3 regions of the Mesorhizobium sp. P2_E6 genome follow, and region 1 is predicted to be linked to each of the others. Evidence: predicted binding sites of a transcription regulator. Region 1 holds the regulator's gene; each other region holds the start of a gene.

The links. Region 1 encodes PhoB, which activates phosphate uptake and scavenging genes when phosphate is short. Its sites were predicted from a motif close to TGTCATNNANCTGTCAT; they were not measured.
Region 2: a site for PhoB is predicted at 2,814-2,830, ahead of AC1D08_RS21455 (acid phosphatase). Genes of this name have one in related genera too.
Region 3: a site for PhoB is predicted at 4,527-4,543, ahead of AC1D08_RS01725 (DUF1045 domain-containing protein). Genes of this name have one in related genera too.

Annotation. Positions count from the first base shown of each region.
Region 1 is NZ_JBFUEQ010000006.1:122,587-129,188, forward strand. It holds gene pstC (phosphate ABC transporter permease subunit PstC) at 1-313, shown strand, start outside; gene pstA (phosphate ABC transporter permease PstA) at 317-1,168, shown strand; gene pstB (phosphate ABC transporter ATP-binding protein PstB) at 1,165-1,971, shown strand; gene phoU (phosphate signaling complex protein PhoU) at 1,997-2,704, shown strand; gene phoB (phosphate regulon transcriptional regulator PhoB) at 2,724-3,413, shown strand; gene AC1D08_RS16580 (ROK family protein) at 3,568-4,815, opposite strand; gene xylF (D-xylose ABC transporter substrate-binding protein) at 5,171-6,211, shown strand; gene AC1D08_RS16590 (sugar ABC transporter permease) at 6,361-6,602, shown strand, end outside.
Region 2 is NZ_JBFUEQ010000008.1:216,518-223,119, forward strand. It holds gene AC1D08_RS21440 (MaoC family dehydratase) at 1-69, shown strand, start outside; gene AC1D08_RS21445 (adenine phosphoribosyltransferase) at 191-736, opposite strand; gene AC1D08_RS21450 (alpha-hydroxy acid oxidase) at 746-1,891, opposite strand; gene AC1D08_RS21455 (acid phosphatase) at 2,073-2,768, opposite strand; gene AC1D08_RS21460 (cytochrome c1) at 2,899-3,756, opposite strand; gene AC1D08_RS21465 (cytochrome b) at 3,785-5,086, opposite strand; gene petA (ubiquinol-cytochrome c reductase iron-sulfur subunit) at 5,103-5,663, opposite strand; gene AC1D08_RS21475 (cupin domain-containing protein) at 5,977-6,321, shown strand; gene AC1D08_RS21480 (DUF6665 family protein) at 6,379-6,602, opposite strand, start outside.
Region 3 is NZ_JBFUEQ010000001.1:357,974-364,575, reverse strand. It holds gene AC1D08_RS01750 (bifunctional 5-dehydro-2-deoxygluconokinase/5-dehydro-2-deoxyphosphogluconate aldolase) at 1-442, shown strand, start outside; gene iolD (3D-(3,5/4)-trihydroxycyclohexane-1,2-dione acylhydrolase (decyclizing)) at 478-2,328, shown strand; gene iolE (myo-inosose-2 dehydratase) at 2,401-3,318, shown strand; gene AC1D08_RS01735 (DUF3329 domain-containing protein) at 3,380-3,613, shown strand; gene iolB (5-deoxy-glucuronate isomerase) at 3,618-4,430, shown strand; gene AC1D08_RS01725 (DUF1045 domain-containing protein) at 4,688-5,395, shown strand; gene AC1D08_RS01720 (alpha-D-ribose 1-methylphosphonate 5-triphosphate diphosphatase) at 5,429-6,583, shown strand; gene phnN (phosphonate metabolism protein/1,5-bisphosphokinase (PRPP-forming) PhnN) at 6,580-6,602, shown strand, end outside.

The DNA of each region.
Region 1 (6,602 bases):
GACCCGCCGCGTGGTCATTCCCTACACAAGGATCGGCATCATGGGCGGCGTCATGCTCGGCCTCGGCCGCGCGCTCGGCGAAACCATGGCAGTGACCTTCGTCATCGGCAACGCGCACCGCATCAGCACCTCGCTGTTCGCGCCGGCAACGACGATCTCCGCGACCATCGCCAACGAATTCACCGAAGCCGTCGGCGATCTCTACACCTCTTCGCTGGTGGCGCTCGGCCTGATCCTGTTCGTCATCACCTTCCTGATCCTCGCCATCGCACGCTACATGCTGATGCGCATTGACGCCCGCACGGGAGCCTGACCGATGTCGACAGCCACATCGCTTCATCAGAGCCGCAAGAGGAAGAATTCCGTGATGATGACGCTGTGCGTCGCCGCCGCGGGCATCGGACTTGCCTGGCTGGCGCTCATCCTCGGCGCGCTGCTCTACAAGGGCCTGTCCGGCGTCAATCTTGCGGTGTTCACGCAAATGACGCCGCCGCCCGGCGATGCCGGCGGCCTGCTTAACGCCATCTACGGCAGCATCGTGATGACCATTATCGGCGTCGTCGTCGGTACACCGATCGGCGTGCTGGCAGGCACCTACATGGCCGAATACGGACGCTTTTCGAAGCTCACCACCGTGGTGCGCTTCATCAACGACATCCTTTTGTCGGCGCCCTCGATCATCATCGGCCTTTTCGTCTACGAACTGATGGTCCGGCCGATGGGGCATTTCTCGGCGATCGCCGGCGCTGTCGCGCTTGCTATCCTGGTCATCCCGGTCGTCGTTCGCACCACCGAGGACATGCTCAACCTGGTGCCGAACGCGTTGCGCGAGGCCGGCACCGCGATCGGCGCGCCGCGCTGGGTGGTCATCAAGTCGGTCGCTTACCGCGCCGCCCTTTCCGGCATCGTCACCGGCATATTGCTGTCGATCGCCCGTATCTCCGGCGAGACGGCGCCACTACTCTTTACGGCGCTCAACAACCAGTTCTGGTCGAGCAATCTCAACGCGCCGATGGCCAGCCTGCCTGTGACCATCTTCCAGTTCGCTCTCAGCCCTTACGAGGAATGGCAGCAACTGGCCTGGACCGGTGCACTCATCATCACATTGACGGTTCTCGCGCTCAGCATCTTTGCTCGCAGCCTGACCGGACGCAGAGAGGACAAATGAGCCAGATGTTGTCTCCAGACATGACGATCGCCGCCGAGGCAATTGCCGGCAAGGCCAAGATCGAGGTCAAGAACCTCAACTTCTACTACGGCCAGAGCAAGGCGCTGAAGGACATCACGCTGTCGCTGCCCGAGCGCAGCGTCACCGCCTTCATCGGACCTTCGGGCTGCGGGAAGTCGACGCTGCTGCGCGTCTTCAACCGCATCTACGAGCTCTATCCCAAGCAGACCGCCGAGGGCCAGGTGCTGCTCGACGGCCAGAACGTTCTCGACCGCTCGCAGGACCTTAACCTGCTGCGGACCAAGATCGGGATGGTGTTTCAGAAGCCAACGCCGTTCCCGATGTCGATCTATGAAAACATCGCCTTCGGCGTCAGGCTCTACGAGAAGATCAGCAAGTCCGAGATGGACGGCCGTGTCGAGCAGGCGCTGAAGCGCGCCGCACTGTGGACCGAAGTCAAGGACAAGCTCAACGCCAGCGGCCTCAGCCTCTCCGGCGGCCAGCAGCAGCGACTCTGCATCGCCCGCACCGTGGCGGTGAAGCCGGAAGTCATCCTGCTCGACGAGCCGGCCTCTGCGCTTGACCCGCTGTCGACCGCCAAGATCGAAGAGCTGATCGACGAGTTGCAAGCCGACTACACGATCGTCATCGTCACCCACAACATGCAGCAGGCGGCGCGCGTGTCGAAGCAGACGGCCTTCATGTATCTGGGCGAACTGGTCGAGTTCGACCGCACCGAGAAGATCTTCACGTCGCCCCGCGAGAAGCGCACGCAGGACTACATCACCGGCCGCTTCGGCTGAGCTCAGGCATACGAGGACTAAGATCATGGGCGAACACACAGTCGCTTCTTTCGACGAGGATCTCGGACAGATCAGCAGGCTGATCCGCGACATGGGCGACCTCGCCGGCTCGATGGTCGGCGGCGCCACCAAGGCGCTGTTGAATTCCGACAACGCCCTGGCGCAGCGCGTCGTCTCCGACGATGCGATCATGGACGCGCGCCAGCGCGAGCTCGACGACCGCGCCATCACACTGATCGCCAAGCGTCAGCCGATGGCCGACGATCTGCGTCATGTCGTCGGTTCGATCCGCATGGCCGGCGACCTCGAGCGCATTGGCGACCTTGCCAAGAACATCGCCAAGCGCGTCGGCACCGTCGGCCTCAGCGTCACCCCGCGCGACCTGTCGCACTCCATCGACGCAATGGCGCAGCTGGTGCTGATCCAGGTGCAGGGCGTCATCGAGGAATATACGGCGCGCGACGCCGCGGCGCTGGCGAAGCTGCGCGCCGACGACGAGCGCATCGACGTCAAGTACACCTCGGTGTTCCGCGAACTCCTGACCTACATGATGGAAGACCCGCGCAACATCACCGCCTGCACGCATCTTTTGTTCTGCGCCAAGAACCTCGAACGCATCGGCGATCACGTCACCAACATCGCGGAAAATGCGTATTATGTTTTGACCGGTACGCAGCTGCCCGCCAATCGTCCGAAGCAGGACGAGACGGCGATGTCCGCGCCGGCGGCATGACGGCAGGGGTGACCAGTCGATGATCGCGCCACGCATCATGGTGGTGGAGGACGAGGAGCCGCTTGGCGTGCTCCTGCGCTACAATCTCGAGTCCGAGGGATACCAGGTCGAGGTGGTGACGCGCGGCGACGAGGCCGAAATCCGCCTCCAGGAAAACGTGCCTGACCTGCTGGTGCTCGACTGGATGGTGCCAGCAGTGTCCGGCATCGAACTCTGTCGCCGGCTAAGAATGCGTCCCGAGACCGAGCGGCTGCCGATCATCATGCTGACCGCGCGTGGCGAGGAAAGCGATCGTGTGCGCGGCCTCTCGACCGGCGCCGACGACTATCTGGTCAAGCCGTTCTCGACGCCCGAGTTCATGGCTAGGGTCAAGGCGCTGTTGCGCCGCGCCAAGCCGGAAGTGCTGTCCAGCGTGCTCAAGGTCGGCGACATCGTGCTCGATCGTGAATCGCACAGGGTCTATCGCAAGAAGAGCGAGATCCGGCTCGGACCGACCGAATTCCGCCTGCTCGAATTCATGATGCGCCATCCCGGCCGCGTGTTCTCGCGCAGCCAGCTGCTCGACAATGTCTGGGGCGAGACGATCTACATCGACGAACGCACGGTCGACGTGCATGTCGGCCGGCTGCGCAAGGCGGTCAACAATGGCCGCATGCCCGATGTCATCCGCACCATTCGTGGGGCGGGCTACGCAATCCGGGAAGATTAGGGATCTGCTGATATTCAGGTGATGCCGGCCTGCGAACGGCAGTCTCCTGCGCTTCCGGTACTCACGGATCCAAATGTCCGCTCCGTTCCGGTTCTCGGAACCCGCCATTCTCGACTCGGCCTAACCTGAATCTCAACGCATCCCGGCGCGTTATTCACGCAACGTTCTTGCCACCGAGGCCGGATCTCGCCTGCGTGCCGGGCGCGAAAATCTCCTGGTCTACGAAGGTCAGTGCCCGTGTGGCGCAGCCTTCGCGGATCAGTGGCAGTTCGTTCGGTTCGGTGTCGAAGGAAATCGATTGCGAATGCTGGCCGCCGGCGGTCTGGGCAATCGCCTCGCGCAATGCCGGCTCGATCAGGTCGAAGGCGGCGGCGCTGACGCCGACCATGGCGACGGGCGCCGGGTCGATCAGCGCGAACAGGCTGCCGAGACCGTAGCCGAGTGCCTCGCCGGCCTTGCGATAGGCCTCGCGCTCGGGTCCATCCCTCTCGCGGGCCGCGGTCGCCAGCGCGCGCATGTCGGCATCACTGACATCGGCGACCGGTTCCGCGTCCTCACTCATCTGCCTTGCGTTGCGCCAGATGGCGTAGTTGCCGGCATAGGCCTCGACGCAGCCGCGCCGCCCGCAGCGGCACAGCGCGCCGTGCGGCCGATGGATCATATGGCCGAACTCGCCGCCCGAGGAATGAGTGCCGGTGAACAGCTCGCCCTTCAGCACCAGGCCCATGCCGATGCCGTGCGACAACAGGATGGCGATGAAGTCGTCGCGGTAGCGCTCGGGGTCGCGCCAGCGCAACGCTATCGCCATCATATTGCAGTCGTTCTCCATGGTGGCGGGGATGCCGAACTCGTCCTCGAGTATGTCGGCGAAGGCGATATCGGTGTGCGGCGTGATCGGCGACCACAGCATGGCGCGGGCACGCGTGTCAGTGATGCCCTGGATCGCCAGCGCGATGCGGGCGACACTGCGGACGTCGAGGTCGGGGTCTTCGAGACGACGCCGTACGATGGCAACGCATTCACCGACCAGCGCGTCGCGCGACATGGTCAGCGTGTCCAGCCGGCGCTGTTCCTCGGCGATCACCTGGCCGGCATAGTCGATGACGGCGACCGAGAGGAAGTTCAGCGACAGCACCACGGTCATCACCGCCGCCGCTTCCGGATTGAGGCCGAGGCCGACCTGCGGCCGGCCCCGTTTGAGCGAGCCGGCCTCGCTCGGCTTGCTCTCAGTCAGGATGCCTTCGCCGATGAGGTCGGAGGAGATCGCCGATATGGTCGAATGGCTGAGGCCCGTGGTCGCGGCGATCTCGGTGCGGGACGGCTGTCCGGCGCGGCGCACGGCCGCAATCACCATCGCCCGGTTGCGGCGGCGCAGATCGTCGTGGCGGATTCCGACCGACATGCTTTTTCACATCCTCCCGGTCGCTGCAGCCTTTCGTGCCTCCCGAAGGCCATCAGCGAAGCCTGAAAGCGCGACGCGCTTCAGGTACTTGTTCCTGCACGTGTCGTTGCCCCAAAACCGCTGCGCACTTTTGGGGCGACATGCGCCAAGCCAAATTCTGGCAGAACCCTACCATCATGTCATTATTTATTCCGGAGCTCGAAAAAAACTCGGAGAGACGTCAAAATCCATCAGAATCGATGTTGACAGCGTTCGGGCGTTGGATCACTATTTTTTCGAGGCTCGAAAAAATAGAGCCTCTGTGCCGGCCTACGGGTCAGTTTGGTCGCGCCATACGCGGCGCAGGGAGGATATTATGAAAAAATTCACAGCCGCCATCCTGGCGGGTGTCGCCATGTCGCTGACGCTGGTGTCGGTCGCGCAGGCGAAGGACAAGGTCATCGGCGTTTCGTGGTCCAACTTCCAGGAAGAGCGTTGGAAGACCGACGAAGCGGCGATGAAGAAGGCCATCGAGGCGGCTGGTGACAAATACATTTCCGCTGATGCGCAGTCCAATCCGGGCAAGCAGCTCACCGACGTCGAGAGCCTGATTTCGCAGGGCGCCAACGCGCTGATCATCCTGGCGCAGGATGCCTCGGCCATCGGCCCGGCGGTGCAGAAGGCATTGGACGAAGGCATTCCGGTCGTCGGCTATGACCGGCTGATCGAGAACAAGAACGTGTTCTACCTGACCTTCGACAACAAGGAAGTCGGCCGCATGCAGGCCCGCGAAGTGTTCAAGGTCAAGCCGGAAGGCAACTACGTCTTCATCAAGGGCTCGGGCGCCGATCCGAATGCCGATTTCCTGTTCGCCGGCTCCATGGAAGTGCTCAAGTCAGCCATCGACAGCGGCAAGATCAAGAATGTCGGCGAAGCCTATACGGATGGCTGGCTGCCCGCCAATGCCCAGAAGAACATGGAACAGTTCCTCACCGCCAACGACAACAAGGTCGATGCCGTGGTGGCAGCCAATGACGGCACCGCCGGCGGCGTCGTCGCCGCGCTGACGGCGCAAGGGCTGGCAGGATCGGTTCCGGTGTCCGGCCAGGACGGCGACCATGCCGCACTGAACCGCGTCGCACTCGGCACACAGACCGTGTCGGTGTGGAAGGACGCACGCGAACTCGGCAAGAACGCTGCCGAAATCGCCTCGCAGCTGGCCGCTGGCACTGCCCTGGACAAGATCCCGAACGCCGTGAAGTTCACGACGCCCGGCGGCAACGAGACCAACTCGCTGTTCCTGACGCCGATCGCGATCACCAAGGACAATCTCAACGTCGTCATCGACGCCGGCTGGATCAAGAAGGACGAAGTCTGTGCAGGCGTCGCCGCCGGCACCGTCGCGGCCTGCAACTAAAACCGAACGGGATCCCGGTTCGATCTCAGCGCCGCGGCCCCTGGGCCGCGGCGTTTCTCAAGGGGCATTCCGCTTCAAATGATCGCGGAAAGCAAATAGCATCGTGTTTCCGGCATCCGCGCCAGACGGCAAACCGGTGGGAGGACTTCATGACCGACACGGCCTCTAACACGCCTGCCGCGAATACGCCCGCAGACCGGGCGCGTGCGTCCGAATTGAGCGCCGTCGGACGCTTCCTCAAGGCGACCGAACTCGATACGCGCATGCTTGGCATGGTCGGTGCGTTGCTGGTCATCTGGGTCGGCATTCATATCCTGTCGGGCGGACTTTTCCTGACGCCGCGCAATCTCTGGAACCTGTCGGTGCAGACTTCCTCGGTCGCGATCATGGC
Region 2 (6,602 bases), on a different contig from region 1:
GAGGCCTTCGATTCGACCGGCGACAAGGTGCTGGAGTTCGAAAGCGCAGTGCTGGTGAAGGTGGAGTAAGCCCGGCGCTTCTCCCTTCTCCCTTGTGGGAGAAGACGTCGGTGCTCCCTGGAACACCCCTCATCCGACCGGGCTTCGCTCGGCCACCTTCTCCCACAAGGGGAGAAGGCAAGAGGTCCCCTCAATGCCCCTCGAATCCGATCAGCGTCCTCACCGGCACGCCGAGCGCTTCGAGCTTGGCGCGGCCGCCGAGATCCGGCAGGTCGATGACGAAGCAGGCTGCAAGGATGTCGGCGCCGATCTGCCGCAGCAGTTTGACCGCCGCTTCCGCGGTGCCGCCCGTGGCGATCAGATCGTCGACGAGGATCACCTTCTCGCCAGGAGAAACGCCGTCCTTGTGCATCTCCATCTCGTCGAGCCCGTATTCAAGGCTGTAGGCGACGCGCACGGTCTCGAAAGGCAGCTTGCCCTTCTTGCGGATCGGCACGAAACCGGCCGAGAGCTGATGGGCGACGGCGCCGCCAAGGATGAAACCACGCGCCTCGATGCCGGCGATCTTGTCGATCTTCTGGCCGGCATAGGGATGCACCAGCTCGTCAATGGCGCGGCGGAAGGCGCGCGCATTGCCGAGCAGCGTGGTGATGTCGCGAAACAGGATGCCGGGCTTGGGATAATCCGGAATGGTACGGATCGCGGCAAGCAGTGAGTCTTCGAGGGAGGATTTCATGGGTCGAGATTACCTGAAACGGAGATTCTTGCGCGACAATTGTTCGATCGAACTGCAGCCCATCAGCTTCATGCCGCGCTCGATCTCGACCCGCATCTGTTCGAGCGCCCGTTCGACGCCCGGCTGGCCGGCCGCCGCGAGCGGGAACAGATAGTAGCGGCCGACGCCGACCGCCTTGGCGCCGAGCGACAGCGCCTTCAGCACATGCGTGCCGCGCTGCACGCCGCCATCCATGATGACGTCGATCTTGTCGCCGACCGCGTCGACGATCTCGGCAAGCTGGTCGAACGCCGCTCGCGAGCCATCCAGCTGCCGGCCGCCATGGTTCGACAGCACGATGCCGCTGCATCCGATCTCGACGGCGCGTTTGGCGTCCTCCACCGACATGACGCCCTTGAGGCAGAACGGACCCGACCACAGCCTGACCATCTCTGCGACATCGTCCCACGTCATCGACGGGTCGAGCATTTCGGTGAAGTAACGGCTGATCGACATGGTGCCGCCGCCCATGTCGACATGCTCGTCCAGCTGCGGCAGCTTGAACCCCTCATGGGTGAAATAATTGATCGCCCAGGCCGGCTTGATCGCGAACTGCAGCATCCCGGCCAGGTTGAGCTTGAAGGGGATGGCAAAGCCGGTGCGTTTGTCGCGTTCGCGGTTTCCCCCGGTGATGCTGTCGACGGTCAGCATCATCACTTCGACGCCAACCTCCTTTGCTCGCTGCATCATCGCCCGGTTGAGGCCGCGATCCCGATGGAAATAGAACTGGTAGACCTGCGGGCCGCTGCTGATCCCGCGCGCCTCCTCGAGGCTGACGGTGCCAAGCGAGGAGACGCCGAACATCGTGCCGTATTTGGCCGCGGCCTTGGCGACCGCGCGCTCGCCCTGATGATGGAACAGCCGCTGCAAGGCGGTCGGCGAACAATAGACCGGCATCGCCAGCTTTTGACCCATCACCGTCACCGACATGTCGATCTCGCTGACGCCGCGCAGGACGTTGGGAACCAGATCGCAGGCATCGAAGCTTTCGGTGTTGCGGCGATAGGTGACCTCGTCGTCCGCCGCGCCGTCGATATAGTCGAAGATCGGCCCCGGCAGCCGCCGTTGCGCCATGCGGCGGAAATCGGAAAAATTGTGACAGTCGCTGAGCCGCATCATTGATTTCCAGACGTCATATCGTGGCAATCGCTTCGCCACCGTTTGGTGCGTCGAATATCAACCTGTTGTCTCCGTGCCAACGGCCTAATTGCCGAGCCGTCCCACGAGCTACAATCGCCAGCACAAAAAGGGGCGCCCGAAGCGCCCCTTTCGTCGGAAACCGGCAGCTAGCGAAAAATTACATGCCGAGATCGGAACGAAGCTCGGCCTTGGCCACGTCGTATTCGGCCTTGAAGTCGTCCCGGTTGAGCAAGACGGCGGCGATCACGCTGCCGGAAATCTTGCCCATTTCAACATCGGACGCGTAATGGATACCGCCAACCTCGCGATTGTGGGCGTATTCAGCCGCACGCGCCATGATCTCGGCGCGCTTTTCCGGAACCATGTCAGACAGGATGATGCCCATCATGGTGCCGACGGTGGCGTGGCCGGAAGGCCACGAACCGGAGCTGGACAGCTTGACCGCGGGCTTGACGAGGTCGCTGAGCTGGTGCGGACGCGGGCGCTTCCAGACATCCTTGGCCGGATCGACGACGGCGCCTTCGGTGGCCACCACGCGATCGAAGAAAGCACTGAATTTCGGCAGTGTTTCCTTGTTGAACTTCGGCCCCATCACATTGGCGAAGCGCCAGACATTCTCCTCGGCGTCGGCAACAGCGCTGGCCACCATTTCGGGCGTGCGCGTCACCTGCAGCGTCAGCACCTCGCCAAGTTCGGCCTTGGTCTGCGCCGAATCGTTTGCCGGCGGCGGCGGCAGGATCATCGTCAGGTCGACATCCTTGTTGGTGATGAAGGGCTGGGCGTCTTCTGCTTGCGCGGCCGAGCCGAGGATGAGCAGCAGCAAGCCTGCCGCGAGCGATGCGTATCTTTTCATGGGGGGCGATCCTTTGGTGAGAGCGGCACAGGATCGCCGGATGCGGTGACGGCCATGTGACACCACAGGCCTCCCCAAATGCAAAGGGCGCCTTTCGGCGCCCTTTTTTGATCGTATGGCTGTGCGCGGTTTAGTGCGCCACGCCTTCCCACACCTTGCGCTTGGTGAGATAGACCAGCGCACCGAACAAAAGCAGGAACACCAGCACGCGGAAGCCGGTCTTCTTGCGGTCTTCCATATGCGGCTCGGCCGCCCACATCAGGAAGGCAGAGACGTCGCGGGAATACTGGTCGATGGTCTGCGGCGCGCCGTCGTCATAGGTCACCTGGCCGTCGGACAGCGGCTTGGGCATCTTCAGCGACACGCCCGACATGAAGTACGGATTGTAGTGGGTGCCTTCCGGGATGACCATTCCGGCCGGCGGCGTCTGGTCGTAGCCCGTCAGCAGCGAATGGATGTAGTCGGGGCCGCCCGCGGCATACTGCGTGAAGATATCGAAGACGAAGCGCGGGAAGCCGCGCTCGACGCCGCGCGCCTTGGCCAGCAGCGACATGTCGGGCGGGGCAGCGCCGCCATTCGAGGCAGCGGCGGCTTCCTCGTTGGCGAATGGCGGCGGGAAGTGGTCGGACGGCTTGCCAGGGCGGTCGAACATGTCGCCGGCGTCGTTCGGGCCGTCATGGATGGTGTACTCGGCCGCCAGCGTCTTGATCTGCGCGTCCGAATAGCCGAGGTCCGACAGCGTGCGGAACGCCACCAAATTCATCGAATGGCAGGCCGAACAGACTTCCTTGTAGACCTTCAGGCCGCGCTGCAGCTGCGCCTTGTCGTAGGTGCCGAACGGCCCGGCGAAGCTCCAGTCCATCTCCTTCGGCTCGTTGATCGGGAAATGCGTCGGTGCGGCCGCGTTGTGTGCCTCCTCGGCGGCGATCGCCCCGGTGCCAACAACCACGAGGCCGAGCAACGCCAGCGAGGTGAGAATCTTCTTCATGCCAAATCCCCTTAGATTCTCTACCCGCTCAGCCCTTGGTTTCCGGCGCGGCCGTAGCCCCCGCAGGATGATGACCGCCACCCTTGTTCTTCTCGAGCACCGCTTCGGTGATCGAATTCGGCAGCCGCCGCGGCGTCTCGATCAGGCCGAGCACCGGCAGCGCGACCAGGAAGAAGGCGAAGTAGAACAGTGTCGCCATCTGCGCCATGAACACGTAGCTGCCTTCCGCCGGCTGCGAGCCCAGCCAGCCGAGCAGGATGGCATCGGCCACGAACAGCCAGAAGAACAGCTTGTACCAGGGCCGGTACACCGCCGACCGCACCTTCGAGGTGTCAAGCCACGGCACCAGGAACAGCATGACGATGGCGCCGAACATGCAGATCACGCCGCCGAGCTTGGAATTGATCGGCCCGATGTTGAAAGTGATGGCGCGCAGGATCGCGTAGAACGGCAGGAAGTACCATTCAGGCACGATATGCGCCGGTGTCTTCAGCGGATTGGCCACGATGTAATTGTCGGGCGCCATAAGGAAATTCGGAATGTAGAAGACGAAATAGGCGAAGAAGAACAGGAACACGATCATGCCGAACGCGTCCTTGATGGTCGCGTAAGGGGTGAAGGCGACGGTGTCGGTCTTCGACTTGACCTCGATGCCGGTCGGATTCGACTGGCCGACGACATGCAGCGCCCAGACATGCAGCACGACGACGCCGGCGATCATGAACGGCAAGAGGTAGTGCAGCGCAAAGAAGCGGTTCAGTGTCGGGTTGTCGACGGCGAAACCGCCGAGCAGCAGTTGCTGGATCCATTCGCCGACCAGCGGGATTGCGCTGAAGAAGCCGGTGATGACGGTGGCGCCCCAGAAGCTCATCTGGCCCCACGGCAGCACATAGCCCATGAAGGCCGTCGCCATCATCAGGAGGTAGATGATACAGCCGAGGATCCACAGCAGCTCGCGCGGCGCCTTGTAGGAGCCGTAATAAAGGCCACGGAAGATGTGGATATAAACGGCCATAAAGAAGAACGAGGCGCCTGTGGCATGGAGATAGCGCAACAGCCAGCCCGAATTCACGTCGCGCATGATCTTCTCGACCGAATCGAAGGCGAGACTGGTGTCGGCCGCAAAGTGCATGGCCAGCACGATGCCGGTCAGCATCTGCGACACCAGCATGATCGCCAGGATACCGCCGAAGGTCCACGCATAGTTCAGGTTGCGCGGCACCGGATAGGCGATGAAACTGTCATAGACCATCCGCGGCAGCGGCATGCGGGCGTCGAACCAGCGTTCGATACCGGTCTTGGGCGTATAGGTCGAGTGTCCCTCGCTCATCGAAATATCCCCTGCCTCAACCGATAAGGATCTTGGTATCGGAAATGAACTTGAATACCGGCACTGCCATGTTCTCGGGCGCCGGGCCTTTGCGAATGCGGCCGGCCGTGTCGTATTGCGAACCGTGGCACGGGCAGAACCAGCCGCCGAATTCGCCTTCCTGGCCGAGCGGAATGCAGCCCAGATGCGTGCAGACCTGGACCATCACCATCCAGGCTTCCTTGCCGGGCGTGGTGCGGTTGGCGTCGGTCGCCGGCGCGTCGGCCGGAAGGTTCGCGTTGCGGGCGATCGGATCCTTGAGGTCTGTCAGCTTGACCGCCTCGCCGTCCTTCATCTCCTGCTCGGTGCGGTTGCGCACCACGACAGGCTTGCCACGCCATTTGACAATCAGCGACATGCCCGGGGTCAGTGAAGCGACGTCGACCTCGACGGAAGCCAACGCCAGTGTCGAGGCGTCAGGGCGCATCTGGTCGATGAACGGCCATGCGAGGGCACCCGCGCCGACCACCGCGGCCATGCCGGTGGCGACATAGAGAAAATCACGACGGTTGGGATCCTGGGTGTCGGTTGCGCTCACGGGTGCCTGATCCTTTCGCCTATTCCGCGCCGGTGGCTGAGCCATGTTCCCCGCTCAATTGCGCCAACCCGACAGCGCATGGCGAACAGGCTTGCGAATTCCTCCGGCATTTGGACTTCGGTTTATGCGTGAAGCCCGTTTTTGTCCAGACGGGTGAAGGCACAAGGGCAGATTGTCGCGGGGACAAAATCCGTCCTCGGTCAGCGCGACGCCGGATGGCCGCCAAAGATCGCTAAACAACAGGGAAACAACCGCAATTCCGGGGTCGCCTCCACCTCGACACCGGACACCGGCCCGGTCTATCCTTGCCACCATGGCACACGTCATAGACCGCGACACATGGGCTGTTCGCTCTGACGGCTGGAAGGGCGAGCTGCAATGCGGCGCCTACGGCTCCAAGTCCTGCCTGATCTTCAACTATCTGCCTGATGTCGGCGGCGGCCCCCGGCTCCACACGCATCCCTACGCAGAGATCTTCATCATCCGCCAGGGCACCGGCCTGTTCACGGTCGGCGACCAGGAGGTCGAGGCCTTTGCCGGCCAGATCGTGATCGTTCCGCCCAACACGCCGCACAAATTCACCAATCTCGGACCGGGCCCTCTGGAAACCACCGACATCCACGAGAACGGCACCTTCATCACCGAATGGCTGGAATGACCATGATCCCGAAAGCGGGAACCAGTTTTCGCCGGAGGTCATGGTCGAACAAAAGAGCTATTTCGCGCCGAGCCTGACCAGAACCGCCTTCGGGATGTTGTATTCGCGAATGACGGCGTCATGCTTTCGCAATCCGCACAGTTCGCGCTGGATGAAATAGCCGTGCACCGCCTCTGCGGCCTCCTTGAGGAGACGGGGACGCAGGTTCTCATCGCCATTGTCGCGCAGCCTCCCCAGCGTTTCCTCGACCCGCTGGCCGGCGCGGCCGAGTGCTGCCGCCT
Region 3 (6,602 bases), on a different contig from region 1:
CGCACGCAAGGTCGGCAGGGAATTGCTGGTCGAGATCATCGCCGGCAAGCACGGCAAGCTCGACGACACGACGATCCCGCGCGCGCTGGAGGAACTCTATGCGCTCGGCATCAAACCCGACTGGTGGAAGCTCGAACCGCAGGCTTCGGCAGCGGCGTGGGCAAAGATCGAAGCGGTGATCCTGAAGCATGATCCATGGTGCCGGGGCGTCGTGCTGCTTGGCCTGGAAGCGCCGCAGGACGAGCTGGAAGCGGCTTTTGCCGCAACCGCCAAGGCGCCCATCGTCAAAGGGTTTGCCGTCGGCCGGACCATCTTCGTCCACGCGGCCGAACAATGGCTGGCCGGCAAGATGTCGGATGACGAGGCGATCGCCGACATGGCCTCGCGCTTCGAACAGTTGACCGAAGCGTGGCTTGCCGCGCGCGGCCGCAAAGCAGCATAAGAAGGCGCGGCATAGGACTGCGGAGGAAAAACACCATGAGCAAGACAATCCGCCTGACGATGGCGCAGGCGCTGACCCGCTTTCTCAGCAGGCAGATGACCGAGATCGACAGCAAGAAAGTCCCGATCTTCGGCGGTGTCTGGGCGATCTTCGGCCATGGCAATGTCGCCGGCATCGGCGAGGCGCTCTATCAGGTGCGCGACGAACTGCCGACCTTTCGCGCCCACAATGAACAGGCGATGGCGCATGCGGCGATCGCCTATGCCAAGGCCAATTTCCGCCGCCGCTTCATGGCGGCGACCTCGTCGATCGGCCCCGGCGCGCTCAACATGGTGACGGCTGCGGCACTGGCCCACGTCAACCGGCTGCCGGTGCTTTTTCTGCCCGGCGATGTCTTCGCCAACCGCATTCCCGATCCGGTGCTGCAGCAGGCCGAGGATTTCTCCGACGGCACGGCGACGGTCAATGACTGCTTCCGTCCGGTGTCGCGGTATTTCGACCGCATCACGCGGCCCGAACAGATCATCCCGGCGCTCAGCCGCGCCATGCAGGTGCTGACCGATCCGGCCGATTGCGGCCCGGTGACGCTGTCGCTTTGCCAGGACGTGCAGGCCGAGGCCCATGACTATCCCGAGAGCTTCTTTGCCGAGCGCGTCTGGCACCAGCGCCGGTCGCGGCCGGACCGCCATGAGCTTGCCGCGGCGGTGGCAGCACTCAAGGGGGCGAAGAAGCCGCTGGTGATCGCCGGCGGCGGCGTGCTTTATTCGCAGGCTTCGGACGAACTGGGGAAATTCGTGCAGGGCGCCGGCATCCCGGTCTGCGAGACGCAAGGCGGCAAATCCTCGCTGCCGGACGATCATCCGCTCAACATGGCGGCGGTCGGCGTCACCGGCACCTCGGCCGCCAACCGGCTGGCTGAGGAAGCCGATGTCGTGCTGGCCATCGGCACACGCCTGCAGGACTTCACCACCGGCTCGTGGGCGCTGTTCAAGAACTCCGGCAAGACCATCATCGGCTTGAACGTTCAGCCCTTCGACGCCGGCAAGCACCGGGCGCTGCCGCTGGTCGCCGACGCGGCCGAGGGCCTGGCCGAACTCGGCGCGGCGCTGAAGGGCTGGAAAGCGCCTTCGGCCTGGACCGACAATGCGGCGGCCGGCAAGAAGGCCTGGCAGGCCGAGGCCGCCAAGGTGACGGCGTCGACGAATGCCGCCTATCCTTCCGACGCGCAGGTGATCGGCGCCGTGCAGCGCGCGATGGGCTCTGGCGTAACCCTGCTGCATGCCGCCGGCGGCCTGCCCGGCGAACTGCACAAGCTGTGGCAAGCTGGCGCGCCCGGCTCCTACCACGCCGAATACGGCTTCTCGACCATGGGCTACGAGATTGCTGGCGGGCTTGGCACCAAGATGGCGAAGCCGGACGAGGAGATCGTCGTCATGATCGGCGACGGCTCCTATCTGATGCTGAATTCCGAAATCGCCACCTCGGTGATGCTCGGCCTCAAGCTGACCATCGTGCTGCTCGACAACCGCGGCTATGGCTGCATCAACCGGCTGCAGATGGCGACCGGCGGCGCCAACTTCAACAATCTCCTGAAGGACTCGCGCCACGAAATCCTGCCCGATATCGACTTCGCCGCGCATGCAGCGAGCATGGGGGCGATTGCCGAGAAAGTGCCATCGATCGCCGGGCTGGAAAACGCCCTGGAAAAGGCAAGGAAGAACAACCGCACCACCGTGCTGGTCATCGACACCGACCCGCTGGTTTCGACCGATGCCGGCGGCCATTGGTGGGATGTTGCGGTGCCGGAGGTCTCGGCGCGTGCCCAGGTGAACGCGGCGCGCAAGGCCTATGACGAAAAACGGCAGATGCAGACCATTGGCGATTGATGCCAACGCCGGCAAATCCCACCTTTCCCCTCGCGGGGAGGGTGGGCACGAACTGAAAACTGGAGTGACGACTTGAAAGCCAAACTGGGCATGTCCCCCATTGCGTGGTGGAACGACGATCTTGCGGAACTCAGCGATGATGTGTCGCTGGAAGAGTGTTTGCGCCAGTCGCGCTCGGCCGGTTTCACCGGCATGGAGATGGGCCGGCGGTTTCCCAACGATCCCGATGTCATGCTGCCGATCCTGAAGGCGGCCGACGTGACGCTTTGCGGCGGCTGGTTCTCGGGCACCCTGGTCGATGAGGACATGGGCAAGAACAAGGATCGCGTCCAGCCGATGATCGATCTGTTCAAGGCGGTGAACGCGCCTTGCATCGTCTATGGCGAGGTCGGCCGCTCGATCCAGGGCGACCGCTCGAAGCCGCTCGCAACCAAGCCGAAGCTCTCGGACGACGAGCTGAAGGCCTATGCGAAACGCCTCACGGAGTTTGGCGAATGGTGCGCCGAACAGGGCATGCCGCTTTCCTATCACCACCACATGGCGGCGGTCGTCGAGACCGAACCGGAACTCGATGCCTTCATGAAGTATTCCGGAGCCGGCATACCGCTGCTGCTCGATGCGGGGCACCTGGCCTTTGCCGGCGGCGACGTCCTGCGCGCCATCGACAACCACTATGCGCGCATCAGCCATGTGCATGTGAAGGACGTGCGCATGGGCGTCATCGACAAGCTCGACCGCACCAAGCAATCCTTCCTCGACGCTGTCGCGCTCGGGGCCTTCACGGTGCCGGGTGACGGCTCGCTGGATTTCGGCGCCATCGTGCAGCGGTTTGCCGACCATGGTTACGAGGGCTGGTTCGTGGTCGAGGCCGAGCAGGATCCGAAGAAGAACCCGCCGCTCAAGATGGCTGAGGTCGGCCACAAGGAATTGATGCGGGTGATGACGGCGGCCGGCTATACGGTCGAGACGCAGGGCTTTCCAAATGCCTAGGGCCTCCGCAATGCCCGACGCACTGGTTCTCGGCGAAGCCGGGTTGCTGTAGGTTGCCGGAATGAAAGATTCCGAGCATCCGTTTTTCCGGCCTTTGTGGCGGCGCATCGCTGTCGTCGCAGTCTGCGTCATCTGGTCGATCATCGAATTCGCCACCGGCACGCCGTTCTGGGGCGTGATCGCGCTCGGCTTCGCCGGTTACGCCGTGTGGCAGTTCTTCTATCTCTACAAGCCGGCCGACGAGAGGCCGGCCGACGAGAGCAAGACAACGGCCGAGGCCGAACCGAAGGAGTAACCGGATGTCGAAACTGCTGGTGAAGGCCGACAAGGGCCATGGCCGCGTCGCCCATGTGACGCCGAAAACCGCCGGCTGGACCTATGTCGGTTTCGACCTGCATCGGCTGAGGCCCGGCGAGAGCGCTGCTGGAAAAACGGGCGATCGCGAAGTCTGCCTGGTGTTCGTCACCGGCAAGGGCAAAGCGACAGCCGGCGGTAAGGACCTCGGCCTGCTCGGCGAGCGCATGTCGCCGTTCGAGGGCAAACCCTGGTCGGTCTACATACCCGAAGGGTCGGACTGGTCGGTTGCGGCAGACACGGAGCTCGAACTCGCGGTCTGCTCGGCACCGGGCCTCGGCGGCGGCCTGCCGGTGCGTGTGATCAGACCAGAGGATCTCGGCCAGGAGGTGCGCGGCAAGGGCACCAACACGCGCTATGTCACCAACGTCCTGCCGGAAGGCAAACCGGCCGATTCATTGCTGGTGGTCGAGGTCATCACGCCCGGCGGCCACACGTCGAGCTACCCGCCGCACAAGCACGACCAGGACAATCTGCCGGCCGAATCCTATCTTGAGGAAACCTACTATCATCGCCTCAACCCGCCGCAGGGCTTTGCCTTCCAGCGCGTCTACACCGACGCCGACAAGAACGGTCATCGCGCGCTGGATGAAGCCATGGCGATCGAGGATGGCGATGTCGTGCTGGTGCCCAAGGGCTATCATCCCTGCGCCGCCTGCCATGGCTACGACCTCTACTATCTCAACGTGATGGCCGGGCCGAAGCGGACGTGGAAATTCCACAACGCGCCCGAGCACGAATGGTTGATGAAGGCCTGACCGGTCGCACGTTTTGGGTGAAGCTGTTGGTCCAGCTTGGAAAAATCGTCGGCTAAGGACCTGCCGGGTCGATTTGCCTTCGAAAACCCTTCAAAGCTTCGTCAATCCGTCATGGAAATCGCCTATGGCAGCGGGGCCAGTGCATGTCGCCCAAAAGTGAGCAGCGGTTTTGGGATTACGACATGCGAAAAACCAAGACTTAAAGCGCGTCGCAGCATTTCTTCAAACGCGGCGCGCTTTAACGAGGACTTCTTCTCATGCGCTACGCCATCTATTTCACTCCCCGGCAGGACGAGCCGCTGGCGCGGATCGCCGCCAACTGGCTGGGCCGCGACCCGTTCGGTGGCGCGACAAGGCCGGTGGAGACGGTGGCCGATCTGTCGGCGGCGGAAGTTGCCTTCCACACCGCTTCGGCGCGGCGCTACGGTTTTCATGCGACGCTGAAAGCCCCCTTCCGGCTGGCTGCCAACGAGACGGAGACCTCGCTGCGCGCGGCACTCGACCATTTTGCCGAGGCAACGCCGGTGGTGACGATCCCGCGCCTTGTCGTCAGCCAGATCGACAGCTTCTTTGCGCTGGTGCCGGAAGGACCGCTGCCTCCGCTCAACCGCTTTGCCGATGACGTGGTGCTCGGTTTCGACCGGTTTCGCGCGCCGTTGACAGAGGCCGAGATCGAACGGCGCAGCCCGGACTCGCTGAAGCCCGCCCAATTCCGCAATCTGTGCCAGTGGGGCTATCCCTATGTCTTCGAGACCTTCCGCTTCCACATGACGCTGTCCGGCCGGGCGGGGCCACAGGAAAGCCCTCGTCTTCGTGCAGCAATCGACAGCCTGTTCGCGGAGGTGCTGCAACAGCCGGTGCTGGTGGATGCGTTGACGCTGTTTGTCGAAACCGAACCGGGCGCACCGTTCATGGTGCTCTCCCATCACGCGCTCGGGCGCCGCCCTGCCAGAAAAACCGCCTGAATAACCGAGCCGGAATAACAAGGACTGCCTGAAATGACCGCCGAAACTGTTCTTACCAACGCGCGCATCGTGCTTGCCGACGAGATCGTCGAGGGTTCGCTGGTGCTGCGCGACGGCTTTATCGCCGGCATCGATGCCGGCACCGGCCACACCGGCGGGACCATGGCCGGCGAGGATATGGGCGGCGACTACATCATTCCCGGGCTGGTCGAACTCCACACCGACCATCTCGAAGGCCACTACGCGCCGCGGCCGAAGGTGCGCTGGAACCCGATCGCCGCCGTGCTCGCCCATGACGCGCAAGTGGCGACGGCCGGCATCACCACCGTGCTCGATGCCTTGCGCGTCGGCATGGACGAGGACGCCGACCTGACATCGGACGACATCCGCAAGCTGGCCGACGCGATCGAGGACAGTGTTCAGCAGGATCGTCTGCGGGCCGACCATTTCATCCATCTGCGCTGTGAGGTTTCGGCGCCGGACTGCCTTAAGGCCTTCGCCAATTTCGACGGCGATGAGCGGGTCAAGCTGGCATCGCTGATGGACCACGCGCCCGGCCAGCGCCAGTTCGTCAACCTCGAAACCTATGCCTATTACTACCAGCGCAAGCTGAAATTGACCGACCGCGACTTCAAGCTGTTCTGCGAAAAGCGGATGGCGGAATCGGCCCGGAATTCGGGACCGAACCGTGTCCATATCGCCGCAGCCTGCCACGAGCGCGGCATCGTGCTGGCCAGCCACGACGACGCCACGACAGGCCATGTCGACGAGGCGATCGAACAGGGCGTGCGCGTCGCCGAGTTCCCGACCACGGAGGAAGCCGCCAGGGCCTCGAAACAGGCCGGGCTTGGCGTCTTGATGGGTGCGCCCAACGTCATGCGCGGTGCTTCGCATTCGGGCAATGTCTCGGCCCGCACGCTGGCCGGCGACGGGCTGCTCGACATCTTGTCGTCCGACTATATTCCTTTCAGCCTGATCCAGTCGGCATTCTTCCTCGGCGACGTTGTCGAAGGCATTTCGCTGCCGCAGGCGGTCGCCATGGTCTCGAAGAACCCGGCCGAAGCGGTCGGCCTGACCGACCGCGGCATCATCGAACAGGGCCGCCGCGCCGATCTGGTGCGCGTGCGTGTCGACGACCATGTCCCGGTCGTGCGCACGGTCTGGCGGCAGGGACGCCGGGTCGCATGATGGTCTCGGCCTTGATCGA